One region of the Lactobacillus kefiranofaciens genome, then DNA from elsewhere that is predicted to be linked to it. Evidence: predicted binding sites of a transcription regulator. Region 1 holds the regulator's gene; the other holds the start of a gene.
What was found. Region 1 encodes NrdR, which represses ribonucleotide reductase genes. Its sites were predicted from a motif close to ACACNATATATNGTGT; they were not measured.
Positions count from the first base shown of each region.

Region 2: a site for NrdR is predicted at 1,664-1,679, ahead of nrdD (anaerobic ribonucleoside-triphosphate reductase). Genes of this name have one in related genera too.

Region 1 covers NZ_CP061341.1:569,962-577,991, reverse strand. Annotated here, with positions in the region: gene thrS (threonine--tRNA ligase) at 1-415, opposite strand, end outside; gene dnaI (primosomal protein DnaI) at 703-1,620, opposite strand; gene ICI50_RS03030 (replication initiation and membrane attachment family protein) at 1,638-2,972, opposite strand; gene nrdR (transcriptional regulator NrdR) at 2,975-3,442, opposite strand; gene coaE (dephospho-CoA kinase) at 3,445-4,047, opposite strand; gene mutM (bifunctional DNA-formamidopyrimidine glycosylase/DNA-(apurinic or apyrimidinic site) lyase) at 4,044-4,874, opposite strand; gene polA (DNA polymerase I) at 4,883-7,546, opposite strand; gene ICI50_RS03005 (SPFH domain-containing protein) at 7,672-8,030, opposite strand, start outside.
Region 2 covers NZ_CP061341.1:199,879-207,908, reverse strand. Annotated here, with positions in the region: gene nrdD (anaerobic ribonucleoside-triphosphate reductase) at 1-1,623, opposite strand, end outside; gene ICI50_RS10710 (HAD family hydrolase) at 1,817-2,569, opposite strand; gene ICI50_RS10705 (HAD-IC family P-type ATPase) at 2,566-3,582, opposite strand; partial or broken gene ICI50_RS01020 (ISLre2 family transposase) at 3,750-4,603, shown strand; gene ICI50_RS01015 (S-ribosylhomocysteine lyase) at 5,109-5,582, shown strand; gene metE (5-methyltetrahydropteroyltriglutamate--homocysteine S-methyltransferase) at 5,736-8,021, shown strand; gene metF (methylenetetrahydrofolate reductase [NAD(P)H]) at 7,999-8,030, shown strand, end outside.

The DNA of each region.
Region 1 (8,030 bases):
CAACGTGTTCAATTGGTTGACCGCTCTTGATTAACTTCTCCATAGCCTTTTCAAGATTTGGCAATTCAGTAACCTTGATTTGGTCCTTCTTGTCAGTATCAACATAGAAGCCATCTTTGTCAGCAACATGTTGACCCAAGTGAAGTTCTGGGTATTCCTTCTTAGCTACGGCTTCAAGTGCGAATGCTGCAGTAGCTCTTAAGATGTCTAAGCCCTCTTCATCCTTATCAGTAAGAATAGCAACTTCAACATCATTGTTAATTTCATAATCAACTGGCTTAATTGCACCGTTTACCTTAGCACCAACAGCAGCTTTTCCAAGAGAAGTTGCAATTGATGAAGCTAATTCCTTAACTGAAACGGCTTTGTCAAAATCTTTCTTTGAGCCATCTGGTAGAGTAACTGAAAAACTCATATTTTTTACCTCCAAATAAAAAATCCCAGTGCTATTGCTAGCACCGGGACGTTAATTGCGTGGTTCCACCCAAAATTCAGGTTAGCGTACGTCTAACCTCTTATATGGATTAATAAAGGTATCCAGCCTAATAGAAATTCAACTTTGGGAATAAACGAGTCGGGAAGATGCTCTAATGAAAAGCTTCCAGAACTAGGCTTTTCTCTCTGAGGCGAACATCAACATGTCTCGTTTAATTAATTTCAATTATACGCAATGAAGACATCAATGCAAGACTTTTTATCAAATTAATGCAAAGAATTTCTACGATCAGGACCAGAGACCACCACTTCTGTTGCCAAAAAACGTACTCGCTGCATTAATCTTCTGGCCTTAACCGGATCAGTAGCATTACGCGTCTCTTCAAAGTGAGATTGCAAGGCTTCCATATCTAAATTAGACGAAAAGAAAGTAGGTAATACATTGTCCATTCTAGCTTGTAAAATAACGCCTAAAACATCGTCACGTGACCACTGACTAAGACTCTCTGCACCAATATCATCTAAAATAAGCAAATCGCACTCTGACAAACGTCGAATTTCTTCTTGCAAACTTGTTCGACTATTATCATCAAAATGACTAGCAAGCCCTGCTATAAAAGTAGGTACATGTAAGAAGATTACATTTTTATTCATGTTGGTAACTACATAATTAGCTAGTCCTGCTAAAAGATAGGTTTTACCAACGCCAAAGTCTCCTGATAAATAAAGTCCTTTGGCATGAGGATTATGCTTAAAATTTCTCAAAAAAGCATAAACTAAATTTAGTGCTGGCTTACGCTCATCACTAATATCAATTTTGCTCAGTTCAACATTTTGTAAACGAGCAGGCAGATCAATTAGCTGCAACCTTCTTCGAGCATCACGCTTACGATCAACCGCTATTTTGCTTCTGGTAGGCGTATAACGAATATCAATCACCTTACCATTTAGAAACAGTTGGGACACATAGCCCGCCATTATTTTGCTCGGATTCTTTTTTTGACTATAGAATTCGTAAATCGTTGAAATGCTATTTTTAACCATTGCCTTATCAATTTTATCCGCATTCTGAGTCAAAAAGGCTTGCACATCTGGATCTTTGATAGCCTCGTTAATTAAATCTTGCTCACTATCTAAGTTGCGTTGTTTGACAATTCTCTTAATCACCTTACCAATTGGCTCCATTATCTCACCTACTCTCTTTATTTATTATTCAAGTCTTTGAATAGATCCTTTAATTGCTCGGTTGAAAATTCTCCACTATTAGGATCAGCTTTCTTTTTACTCCAATCTGTACCTTTTTCAACGCGCTTAGTAGGTACCCATCTATTTTTCTTTTTACCCAAACTATTGTGACGTTTCTTTACATATTGCAGGGCCTGTACGCCAGTAGCTACACCATGCTGCAACCAATCATTAGCAATCTTATAAACCAATTTAGAACTAACTACAGAATCATAGGTTAAACAAGTATAAGTCAAAATATTAATCAAATCTTCTGGCAAGCCATATTGCGTATGCAAATTATTGATAATATATTTTTCATTAGTACTAGCGATTCCACCCTTTTCGGTTTTCAGCCGATACAAAAACTCAGCTGGTGAATTCTCTTGAGCTTTTTTCAGTAGCTTCTTGTCATTTGCATCTAAGCTTTCAATCGATGCTAATGCTTTCTCTTGACCTTCATTAAGCTGTTTTTGCACATTTTCTCTAGTCTTAGAACGTTTATAATTTTCAGCCAAGGTATTACTAATGTCACGCATATTTAATTTATACGAGCCATGCAAACAAGGCAAACTTTCATCTACGAATTCTTCTTCAGATAAGCCGTAAGTCTGCATTAAACTACGAATTTGATTTTGATTGATTTCAACTTCTTTGGCTGGAATCTGATAAACTTGATATTTATTTTTGATAAAGTCCCAATCTACATTATCATGATCATTAACTGTGGCTGTTTCTGCCTTTTTAATTTTATTCTCTTTAGCTGCCTCTACTACATCTCTTGATGGCGTAATTGCTTCATCTCCAGGCAGCCGAAAGACATCAATAAAATTAGCTGACACATCACGAGCATTTTTGATCGGCTTTTCTCGTAACTTGGCTGCTTCCGCAAAATTATGGCTCAACTGATGAAAAGTAGTTATGCCCACTTTCTCTTTTAATAAACTAGCCAACAACTGAGTAGCAAAAAATTTATCCGCACTCGGCACCTTAAATAATTTAAAAACTAAGATATTATTAAAAACATTATCGGATAAATATGTCTTAACTAATCCCACCGCTTCTAGCTTATGCAATGCTCGAAATAATTTTCTCAAGCTACAATCAAGCTGCTCCTGTAATGAATATATCCCCTTTGAATCAGAGATTATCCCATAGGGATCATAATCACTAATCAAAGTTTGATAAAGTGCAACCGCAACTGCACCCACCAACGGTTGATAAAGCTTGATCAAGATCTTTTCATCATCTGGATAAAGAGTAATCTTATTGGCCACGTAATAAAGATGTTTGGGATTAGATGTCTCAAACATTCCTAGTTACTCTTTCCCTTCTTGGCCATCATGTCTTCCATCGTCTTCATAAAACTAGACATATCTTTAAATTCACGATAGATAGAAGCAAAGCGAATGTAGGCCACATCATCTAGGTTAGCCAGATCATCCATTACGTATTGACCAATCTTCTTAGATGAAATCTCACTGACACCTTGTTTTCTAATTTTATTTTCAACCCGATCAACCAATTTCTCGAATTGTTCACTGCTGATTGGTCGTTTTTGACCGGCCGCCATGACTCCATGCAAAATTTTATTGCGATTGAACGGTTCACGCGTACCATCATTTTTTACAACTAGCAACGGTGCAGTTTCTACTCTTTCAAAAGTAGTAAAACGAAAACCACAATTTTCGCACTCTCTGCGTCGTCTGATTGCGCGATTTTCATCGCTTGGACGTGAATCAATAACGCGGGAGGCATTTTGATGACAATTTGGACATTCCATAGCTATCCCTCTTTTTTGATTTTAATTAATATTTGTTCTAATTTATTTTCTAGTTCTTTTATTGTACCAGTATTTGCAATAACAAAATCAGCCATTTGCGCTTTTTTCTTAAGCGGTATCTGACTATTGATGCGAGCCTTTGCCTCTTCATCAGTCAATTGATTGCGCTCTTTCAACCGTTTAAGCTGCAATTCAAAAGGCAAAGTAATTACTAAAACACCATTAGCAATATTCTTTTTATCCATTCCTGACTCAAAATAAACCGGTGCATCTAAAATAATTAGACTACTATTTTGATATTCTTTTATCTTTTGAATAGTTTTAGCGAAAATTAACGGATGAGTCAACTGGTTTAACTTTGCTAAGGCATTTTTATCATTAAAAACCAATTGCCCTAATTTCTTACGGTTAATCGTTTGATTAGGATTTAAATATTCCTTGCCAAAATTATTTTTGACTGCCTGCCAGGAAGCCTGATCTGGCTTCATTAACTCATGTGCAATCTGATCGCAGTCAATTACCGGGATCTTTTTCTTTTTAAAAAAATTGTCCGCTGTACTCTTGCCGGTAGCAATTCCACCGGTTAATGCTAAAACATAACTCATTGATACATCACCTGACACTTGGGGCAAAAAGTAGTACCTCTGCCTGAAACCTTAATTTTTTCTAGCGTCGTGCCGCACTTAGAACAAGCTTCGCCAGCATGACCGTAAACCTTAAGCATTTTTTGATAGCCGCCGGTTTGACCATTGGCATCCAGATAAGTATGCACCGTTGTGCCGCGTTCTTTAGTAGCAATGGTAATTGTTTCGTTAATGTTGCGACGCAACTCCTTCACTTTATCAGCCGGGATCTTATTGGCGCTGCTTAAGGGATGGATCCCGCTTTGCCACAAGGTTTCATCAACATAGATATTGCCCAGGCCCGCAACGGTCTTTTGATCAAGCAAAGTATTTTTGATGTTTTTCTTCTTGCGCTTTAAACTAGCAATAAAATATTGGTCGCTAAATTCCGGACTATTAGGCTCGGGGCCCAGTTTGCCGATTGCCGTCGCTTGTTTTTCAGTACCAGTTAAAATCAGCTGCATGCGGCCGAACTTTCGCACGTCGTTATAGCGCAAAGCTGTACCATCATTAAAAATAAATTCCACATGATCATGCTTATCCTTAGGCGCATTTGGCGTGGTCAAATGATATTTGCCTTCCATGCGTAAATGCGAAACGATCGTTAAATTATCGCTCAAACGAATAAGCAAATACTTGGCATAGCGGTCAATATCAATAATTTCTTTACCAGGAAGCTCCGTTAAAAAATGTTCATGATCCGTCGCCACAATCTTGGGATACCACAGAATTACTTTTTCAATTGTTTTTCCTTTGACTAAAGGAATTAAAGTTCGCCGTACGGTTTCTACTTCAGGCATTTCAGGCATTCTATCACCTACTTTGCATCATACCAATTGTGTCCCCAGCCAGAATCAGCAATCAGTGGCACATCAAGTTTAACTGCTGATTGCATAACTTCAGGGACAATCTTTTTAATCGTTTCTAGTTCATCCTTTGGCACATCGAAAATCAATTCATCGTGCACCTGTACTACCATCTTGGTCTTCAGATGAAGTTCATCCAGCTTCTTTTGCATATTGATCATCGCAATCTTGATGATATCGGCCGCTGAACCCTGAATTGGCGAGTTAATCGCGGTTCTCTCGGCAAAAGCACGGACAGTGTATTTCTTAGCATGAATATCGGGCAAATATCTGCGCCGGTGCATGATCGTTTCAGCATAGCCCTTGTCGCGTGCCTCTTGCACAGCCTTATCCATATAGTCCTTAATTTGCGGATACTGTTCAAAGTAATTGTTAATAAATTCTTTGGCTTGCTTTCTAGAGATACCTAAATTTTTAGACAAACCATAATCAGAAATACCATAAACAATTCCGAAGTTAACGGCCTTAGCATGTCGCCGCATTAATGGAGTTACTTCGTCTGGTGAATCCAAGTGGAAAATCTTCATCGCCGTGTGCGAGTGAATATCATAGCCGGTCTTGAAGGCCTCTTGCATATGAGCATCCCCAGAAACATGAGCCAATACACGAAGTTCAACCTGTGAATAGTCACAAGAGAAAATATAACCATCAGGGTCGGTTGGCACAAAGGCCTTTCTGATTTGCTTACCTTCCTCAGTACGCGTTGGAATATTTTGCAAGTTAGGATCAACACTAGATAAACGTCCGGTTGCCGTTAAAGTCTGCAAGTAACGCGTATGTACGCGACCATCAGGTTGGATGACATCAAGCAAACCTTTAACATAGGTTGACTGAATTTTGGCAATCTGACGATAATCCAAAATCTCACTGACAATTGGACTTTGCGTCTTCAATTGATCAAGCACCTCAACCGAAGTTGAGTAACCTGTTTTGGTTTTCTTTAAAACTGGCAAGTTTAATTTTTCAAACAAGATATGGCCTAATTGCTTAGGTGAATTCAAATTAAAACGTTCCCCAGCTTGCTGGTAAATCTTGTCTTCCAGTTCTTTTAACTTAACGGCAAACTCATTCTGCAACTGAATCAAGGTGCTGGCCTCCACCTTCATGCCATTCATTTCCATTTTAGCTAAAACGCGAGCCGTTGGAATCTCAATTGTATCAAACAAGTCATCTTGTTCATGTTCCTTCAACTTCTGCAATAGCGGTTCTTTTAATTTGGCGATGACATTTACTTTGGAAGCCAAGTGGTTGAATAAGTCATCGTCTTCATCTGGAACATGTTCACTCTTGCCTTTACCATAAACTTCGATATCGGTTTTAACAGAGTAATCACCATATAAATGCGCAATTTCGCCTAAATCATTGGAGTTGTTTTCATTATTAACCAAGTATGAAGCTAAAAGCATATCGTAGTCCAAACCATGGGCATGAATGCCTAAGCGATTTAAACCAACCGTGGTCCGCTTTAAATCAAAGACATTTTTCTTGATCTTTTCATCTTCCAAAAGATGCTTCAAATTGTCTTCACTAAGTAAATCGACATCCCTTGAAACGTAAATCTGATCATTGATCTTCAAGCTAAAGCCGACAAAATCCGCTAAATGATAGTTGGCACCGAGCATGGCTAAGTAGAATTCAACTTGATCGTTTTCACTAGCCTTAATATCTTTAACATTTTGATCATTTAAAACGGTATATTCAACTTTTTCCACTTCAGTAGCTGCTTGACCTTTGCCTGAAGCATTCAAGTCGGCCAAAAACTTACGAAAGTTCATCTGCTCGTAGAATTGGCGCAGTTTTTCATAATCAACTGGTTCACGCTTAACGTCGTCGATACCAATCGTTACTGGTGAATCACGATCAATGGTAGCTAGTTTCTTAGCTAAAAAGGCCTTATCCTTATCATTGATCAGATTTTCCTTCAACTTAGACTTCTTCATTTCATCAACATGTTCATAGAGATCTTCTACTGAACCATATTTTTGAATCAAACGAGAAGCAGTCTTGGGACCAACCTTAGTGACACCAGGATAATTATCGGAATTATCGCCCATCAAGGCCTTCATGTCGATAAATTCAGTTGGGGTCACGCCATTAACTTCTTTCATGTGTTCTGGCGTATAGGCTTCAAGTTGAGAAACGCCAGATTTAGTTACTTCAACTGTTGTCTTATCTGATGCTAACTGAGTTAGGTCGCGGTCACCGGTAACTACAGTAGTAGTAAAGCCAGCATCTTCACCCTTTTGAACAAAAGTACCAATGATGTCATCGGCTTCATAATCTTTTAGTTCATAGGTTTTAATACCCAAATCATGCAACAGTTCTTGGATATAAGGCATTTGTTCAAGCAATTCTTCAGGCGTTTTGGCTCGACCACCCTTATAATCACTGTACATCTTGGTCCTAAAGGTTACCTTGCCTGCATCAAACGCAACTAAGACGTTGGTTGGTTCAACATCTTTTAATAAGACGTCCAACATATTTTTAAAAGCATAAATCGCATTGGTATGCAAACCTTCAGGATTTTTGAAAGATTCTAGCTGACGATAAAGCGCATAAAAGGCTCTAAAAGCTACTGAGTTACCATCAATTAAAAGTAATTTTTTATCGGCCATATTGTCTGCCCCTTTATTAAATAGTTCTTTTCTTACTTATCCATTTTACCAGTTTTAGTGCTATTCTTTCAGCCTGATGTTTTTAGACAAAATAAAAAAGCACAGATGTGCTTCTTTATTCTAAATTATTCTTCGTTTTTACCACTGGCATCCCAGACCTTCTTTAAAGCTGGAACCTTACCCAGATCGGTCATTTCATCTTTGCCTACAACAATCAAATTGTTAGGCCCTTGGGCCAACTGGTTGAAACTATCCAAACTTTGATTTCTAAAGTAGCCTTCACCAGCCTTAGACAAAGCATCCTGCATCTTTTGGACACGGTAAGCATCAGCATCAGCCTGTGTCTTAACGGCTTCAGCATTAGCCTTAGCCGTAGCAACCAAGGCATCATTTTTAGCCTTAGTGGTCATTTCAATTGTTCTAGCTTCACCTTCGGCCTTGGCAATTGAGGCAGTCTTTTCACGATCGGCCGTTAATTGCTTGT
Region 2 (8,030 bases), 370 kb from region 1:
CTTTTCCCACTTGGCACACAAGTCATGCATGCGCTTGACGATCTCGATAGTGAAGTCATGGGCCTCTTCATTATGTTCCCAATCTGGGCCGTAAAAGACGGTACCGACTTCGTAAAGACCGATATAGCCCAAAGAAATGGTTGCCCGGCCATTCTTGAACAATTCGTTAACGTCATCGCCAGGCTTTAAGCGTTTGCCAAAAACGCCATATTGATACATGATTGGCGCATTCTCCGGCTTAGCTTGAATTGCACGACGTCCCTTGAAGGCCAAAGCTTGGTGACAAGTCCGCATTCTGGTGTTAAAAATCTCCCAGAAGAGCTTTTTATCGCCGTGACTTTCCATGGCAATTCTTGGCAAGTTGACGGTAACTACACCCAAGTTCATTCTGCCTGAGTTAACTTCCTTGCCATTTTCATCCTTCCAGCCTTGCAAGAATGACCGACAACCCATTGGCGCCTTGAAGGAACCGGTGATTTTCTTGATCGTGTCGTACATCAAGACATCAGGGTACATTCTCTTAGTCGAACATTGGATGGCCAACTGCTTAACATCATAATTTGGGTCACCGGGATGCAAGTTCAAACCCTTTTTAATAGTGAACACTAACTTAGGGAAAATAGCGGTTCTGCGCTCTCTACCTAAACCCTTGATTCGGATGCGCAAGATGTCTTTTTGAATTTCCTTTTCAATCCAAGAAGTACCTAGACCAAAGCCTAAAGTAGTAAATGGCGTCTGACCTTGGCTAGAGAACATGGTGTTAATCTCATATTCTAAGCCCTGCATGGCATCGTAGATATCTTTCTTGGTTTGCTGCTTGGCATATTCATCGAGTTTTTCCGGATCAGAGATAAACTCCTTAGCATCCTTAAGGTGCTTGTGGTAATTCTTTTCCGCAAAAGGTGCTAATACTTCATCAGCTCGGTCGAATGAACAACCGCCGTATTGACTAGAGGCCACGTTGGTAATGATTTGCGTTACCTGGTGGGTAGCCACATTGATGGAATTAGGGCTAGTCATGTAGGCATTGCCGATCTTAAAGCCATTAGTCAGCATATCCTTGAAGTCAATCAAGCAGCAGTTAGTCATTGGTGAAAGCGGCGTATAATCCAAATCATGCCAATGAATATCACCGCGCAAATGTGCCTTAGCAATATGTTGCGGCATCATAGTTAAACCGACTGTTTTACCAACGGCACCGGCAGTTAAATCACGCTGAGTACTGAAGACCTCGCTATCTTTATTGGCGTTTTCATTAACAATCGTTGGGTCGCCGTTAACCATCCGTTCCAAACGATTGCGCGTATCGGTTTGCTTAATCCATTCTTGTTCGTCATGCTTACGATAAGCTACATAAGCCTTAGCTTCATCGAGGTAGCCTAATTCATTAAGGCTATCCTTAAAAGCAGCCGCAACATCTTGTGCCTTAACTGCATCTTGCGTCTCTAATTTCGCAGCGATTTTCTCGAGCACAGCTAATGCGGCATCATCTAGATCCAAGTTATGCAGCACCATCTTTAATTTAAAAATTTCAAACGGATACTTTGCCCCATCGCGTTTAACGAAAGTGGTAGGCAAGTTTAATTCATTCTCTTTTTGTTGGTTAAATTCTTGTTTAAGCATATTCATCACTCCAAAATGTCGTAGTTCCATAATATCATAAACACAACATCTTGTATTCTATTCAAATATAGCCCGGTACATCTTGTATCAAGCAAAAGACTGATACATTAACCAACAGCGCAAAAAATTTTTTTAAAGAAAAAAGATTAAGCTTTTTTGCGGCTTAATCTTTAATTCAAAATCAATATTTTTACTAAGCTTTAGCTTGGCCTTTTTCAATAATCATCCGGATAATATTCAAAATAAACATCCAGCATAAGTTGTAAAGCCAAACTTCACCAATCATCCCTAATGAAATCTTAGGTACTAACCAGCCAAAGTAGCAGGCACATGCAGCAAAGACTTGCGTAATCACAATTGCCCAGAACAAAGCTTTAGCTGGATATTGCTTTTGGAAGAACCAACGAGTCTGTCTAGTAACAAACAACAATAGGTGTCCACCGGCAACTAATTGCAAGAACATAATTGTTTGTAATTGGGCTGGATCACTAACTGCGAACCAACTAATCATGCCTGGGTTTTTAGCTGACATAAAACCAACAATCAGCAAAATCATTGATTGAATGACCGCAAAGACACCTAAAATTGATGAAGTAGTTAAGATCTTCTTCATCTGCCACCTAATCGGCTTATCGCTGATATGCGTATTATCATAAGCAATCGTCATAATTGGCAAGTCATCAAGCAGTGACATAATCACAATCATAATCGCTGTTAATGGCTGGAAGTTAAGGAAGATAGAAGACAAAACTACTAAGAACATGATATTCATCGTCAAAGCAACACGATAAATAGTATAACTAGTAATTCTGGCCAAAATCTTTCTGGCTTCCGTAATTGCAGTTTGAATAACTGACAAACCTGGTGAAGTCAAAATTAAGGCAGCAGCACTTCTGGCTGCATCAGTAGCTCCGGCAACAGCAGTACCACAATCGGCTTGCTTCAAAGCAGGAGCTCGTTAACCCCATCACCAGTCATGGCCACAATATGACCTTGTTTTTGCAAAGTCTTAACAATGGCATATTTATGTTCTGGAAAGACTCTGGCAAAACCATCCGCGTCAGCAATCAACTTAGCCAAATCATCAGGTACATTATCAGGATCTAGATCCTTCGGGAAGACTTTAGATGCATTATAAATCTTAGTCCCCATTCCTAATTTATTAGCAGTTTCAATCGCAATCGCGGTATCATCACCAGTAATCATCTTGACGCGAATACCTTCACGTTTGCATTCATCAATAGTTTTCTTAGAATCATCCCGTGGTGGGTCAAACATTGAGAGCACGCCCAAAACGGTCCAGGTTTTTCCTTCATCTTTACTTTGGGCAACGCCTAATGCACGATAGCCCCGTTTAGCTAATTGATCAGTAATATCATTAACCTTATTTGCGACAGCACTATCGTCACTCATTTGACCAATAACTTGAGGCGCACCCTTCACTACCCAAAGTTTTTCATTGCTTGTTTGATTGTGTAAATGAGCTTCGATCTTTTTAGAAACTGGGTTAAACGGGATAAATTTATCTAAGACCCAATCTTTTAACTTGCTTTGATCCTTCAATGCGGCAATAACTGCATTATCAATTGGATCGTTATCTTCTTTTCTAGAAGCTAAGGCACCAATAAAGATCACATCTTGTGCATCTTTTGCATTAATTAATGATGTCTCACCTAGTGTCAATTGATTTTTAGTTAAAGTCCCCGTCTTATCGCTACAGAGGATATCAACCCCAGCCATCTCTTCAATTGAAGATAGCTTTGAGACAATCGCCTTTTTCTTTGAAAGGTTTAAGGCTCCCAAAGCCAAGGTAATTGAAAAGACTGTCGGCATCGCTACTGGAATTGAAGCCACCAGCAACACAAGAACGAATTGCAAAATATTCAGGGCAGTAGTTACGCCCAGAGTATGAGCTACATAGTCATTGTAGACTCTAAAGGCAACCATAATCAGGGCCAAAATAACTGCCACGATAATTTAGTATAGTCTAGATCTTGTCTCTTTTTGAGAAGTCCGCTTGTACCAAGGGGTTCAGGCGATTTTAATGGCTCTCGCTTAATATAAACGTCTTTTGCTGTTACTTCCAAATCTGCCAAATATAATCTATTTGGTTCGTTTTTGCCTGATCCAAGAAGCGGCTAGAGTTTCATCGCTATCAGGTCTGCGAGGATATTATTAATTTAAGCAAAACGTGCAGAAAGAGAGTACAGGCCAAAGAGTTTGTTTCTTTAAGCCGCTTGGATGCTTTACAAGAAATTAAAGCTTATTTAGCCAATACCTATGACTTAAGCAATACTTTAATCATCAGTAATGCCGATGGTGGTGCTGGCTATGCCAAGAAAGACTTTGATGAAATAGTTGGCTATTGCCGGCAGCACGAACACTTCTTGGATGTCTTTCACTTGAATAAAAAGATCAAGGACCGTTTAGGCTTTATGCCGGCTATGCCAAGCAAATTGATCAGTGCAGTTGAGTTTAAATATGACCGTCACTTAACTGATGTGATTTTAGACACGATTGAAAGCAATCTGGTTGATGAGCTGAATACGCCAGAAAATCATGAAAACCTAAAGCGGCTGCGCAGCTATCTTCATCGTCGCTGGGTTGATATTAAGCCATTCAAAATGCGTCATTTGTCCGTAATTAAGGCAATTGGCTGCTGTGAGAGCAATCACCGTAAATATACTTATCGCGTCAAAGGGCAAGGAAAATACTGGTCAGAAGATGGTGCCGAAGGAATTCTGCGTGTGCTGACTTGCATTAAAAACAAAGAGCTGGAATACTGGCTTAGCAGTGAGTTTGCAGGTGGACAGCTGAACATTGATGATCCAAAAGACCTGAAAGGAGCGGTTCGTGCCAGCCTAAGAAAGACGCATGAAGCTCATCTGGGCATTCATATCACGGCGCCATTGAAAGCTTAACAGCAGGACATAGCTATTTAAACGATTTTAGCAGAAAAATAAATCAAATAAATATTTAAGAAATTAAGGTCAGACTAATGGTTAATAGCCTACCGCAAAAATATTGACACTTACGGTTTCAACATAACAGTTGACAAATATTAAAAAGTCGACTACTATTATCATTAGATTTTAATGCTAATCCGATTAGGGAAAAGCTCTGAAGAGAAGAGTAACTGATTTAACAAGATTCAAAGAGAATCCGGTTGGTGAAAAAGGATATCTTAACAATCAGCGAATATGAACTCTGAATAGTGCAATTAAGTTAACGCTTGGTTGTCGGCTGTGACCGTTAACTCACAGGGTATCAATTATGAGAATTTGGAATAATTGGCACTTTCAGAGGTATTGCTTGCGAGAGTAATATGAATTCAGGGTGGTACAGCGAAGCATTCGCCCCTCCGTCAGATTATTTCTGATATGTGGGGACGAATTTGCTGAACCGCTCTAAGGGATTTTATTATTCAGCAGTGACTGTTAAGATAGTAACTGTAATTAATAAATTTTAAGGAGATATGATATCTTATGGCAAAAGTTGAAAGTTTTATATTAGATCACACAAAGGTAAAGGCACCTTACGTTCGTCTCATCACTGAAGAAACTGGAAAAAAGGGCGACGTCATTTCTAATTACGACTTACGACTTGTTCAACCAAACACCAATGCCATTCCTACTGCAGGGTTGCATACGATTGAACATCTCTTAGCCGGATTACTTAGAGATCGCCTTGACGGGGTTATCGATTGCTCACCATTTGGCTGCCGAACCGGTTTTCATTTAATTACTTGGGGTGAACACAGCACCACTGAAGTCGCAAAGGCTTTGAAGGGGTCACTCGACGCAATTGCCAACGACATCGAATGGAAAGACGTTCAAGGGACTGACAAGTATAGTTGCGGTAATTACCGTGATCATTCATTGTTCTCTGCTAAAGAGTGGAGTAAAGAAATCTTGTCACAAGGGATCTCTGATCAACCTTTCGAACGCCACGTTATCTAGTTTCTGAAATGATCCATTAATACTGCTTTTTATGGACGCTACAATCTGACAAAGATTGCAGCGTCTTTTTCTTTAACCTTTCCCAAATGATTAGCGAAAATCAGACACTCTCATTAACAATTGCGTACTTAAATCAAGGAGGATTTAACAACTATGACAACAACAATTATTGGGTTCCCACGCATTGGCCATCACCGTGAATTAAAATTTGCCACTGAACATTATTGGAAAAATAAAATTAACCAGGAAGAATTACAACAAACAGCTTACGAAATCAGAAAAAATAACTGGCAGGCTCAAAAAGATGCCGGCATTGATCTAATTCCAGTAGGTGATTTTTCATTCTTTGATGGTGTTTTGGACACTGCCAACATATTAAACATTATCCCTTCCCGTTATAAAGATCTTCACTTATCCGAATTGGACGAATACTTTGCTCAAGCCCGGGGCTATCAAAATGGTTCTGAAACCGTGAAGGCTCTCCCAATGAAAAAGTGGTTTAACACCAACTATCACTACATTGTTCCTGAATTTTCAAAAGAAACTAACGTTAAATTAGTTGGCAATAAATTGTTTAATGAAATTAACGAAGCCCTTGAACAAGGGATCAATGCCAAGGCTGTTGTTATCGGTCCTTACACCCTTTTGAAGCTAAGTCGGTTTATTGAAGACACCAAGCCCCGAGATTATGTTGAGGCGTTGGTTGAAGCTTACAAACAAATTATTGACCGCTTGAGTCAAAAGGGCGTTAAGTGGCTTCAAATCGATGAACCCGCTTTAAGTTTCGACGTTGACTCTGTTGAAAAACAACTCTTTGACGACTTATATGACGGCATTCTTGCCGAGAAACGATCAACGAAGATTCTTTTGCAAAACTATTTTGGCGATATTCGTGATATTTATAATGATGTCACTTCAAAGAACTTTGATGGAATCGGTTTGGATTTCGTTGAAGGCAAGTACAACAATGAGCTGTTAAAACAAAATGGGTTCCCAGATGATAAAATCCTATTCGCCGGAGTTGTAAACGGCAAAAATATTTGGCGTAATCATTATGAAAATACCATTAACTTTTTAAACCAGCTCAACACCAAAGCCCCGGTTGTATTAAATAGTTCCACATCCCTTCTGCATGTCCCATACACTGCAGAAGACGAGACAAAGCTGCCTGGCGATGTGAAACAGTATCTTGCTTTTGCCTTACAAAAACTGGATGAGATTAAAGAACTCGATAATATTTATCATGATGAAGCGGATGGTAAAATTGCTTTAACGAAAAACGACAACCTGTTTCAAAGCGTTAAACATCCAGTCAACCCAGTTGTTCATCACCGAATTGCCAGTTTAAGTCAGGCTGATTATACCCGTTTGCCAGAACGCAGTGAACGTGAAAAAATTCAGAAAAAAGAATTCAATTTACCAGTTTTACCAACAACAACAATTGGCTCATTCCCACAAACTAAAGATGTTCGTCAAAATCGTTCAAAACTTCGCAAGGGTGAAATTACCCGTGAACAGTACGACAAATTTAACGAAGATAAGATTGTTCGTATCCTCAGAAAGCAAGAGGAAATCGGTTTGGATGTCCTTGTTCACGGTGAATATGAACGAAACGACATGGTTGAATACTTTGGTGAAAAGCTTGACGGTTTCGTCTTTACGCAAAACGGTTGGGTTCAATCATACGGTACCCGAGGGGTTAAACCACCAATCATCTGGGGCGATATCTCACGAACCGCACCAATCACCGTAAAAGCTTCTGTCTTTGCGAAAAACCACACTGATAAATTAATCAAAGGCATGCTGACCGGTCCGGTTACGATTTTTAACTGGTCATTCCCACGTGAGGATGTTTCACCTAAAGAATCAGTCACCCAGATTGCTTTAGCCCTTCAAGATGAAGTCCTGGATCTTGAAAAACACGACATCAAAATTATCCAAATCGATGAACCGGCTTTGCGAGAAAACTTACCGTTGCGTAAATCCAACTGGTATTCTGAATACCTCGACTGGGCAGTTCCAGCCTTCCGGTTAGTCCACAGTAAGGTTCAAGCAAGCACCCAGATTCATACTCATATGTGCTACAGTGAATTTGGCGATATCATCAAGGCGATTGATGCACTGGATGCCGACGTCATTTCATTTGAAGCTTCCCGTGCCGACTTTACCTTAATTGATCAACTTGTTGCTGCAAACTTCCAGACTGAAGTTGGACCCGGTGTTTACGATATTCACTCACCACGAATTCCATCTGAAAAAGAAGTCGAGGACTTGATTAAACAACTCGTTCATAAACTACCAATTGACAAGATTTGGATTAATCCGGATTGTGGCTTAAAGACGCGAACTGAAGAAGAATCCTTTAAGAGTCTACAAAATATTGTTGATGCAACGAAGAAAGTTAGAAGTGAGATAAATGAGCCTAACAGCGTTATTTAAAAATAAAAC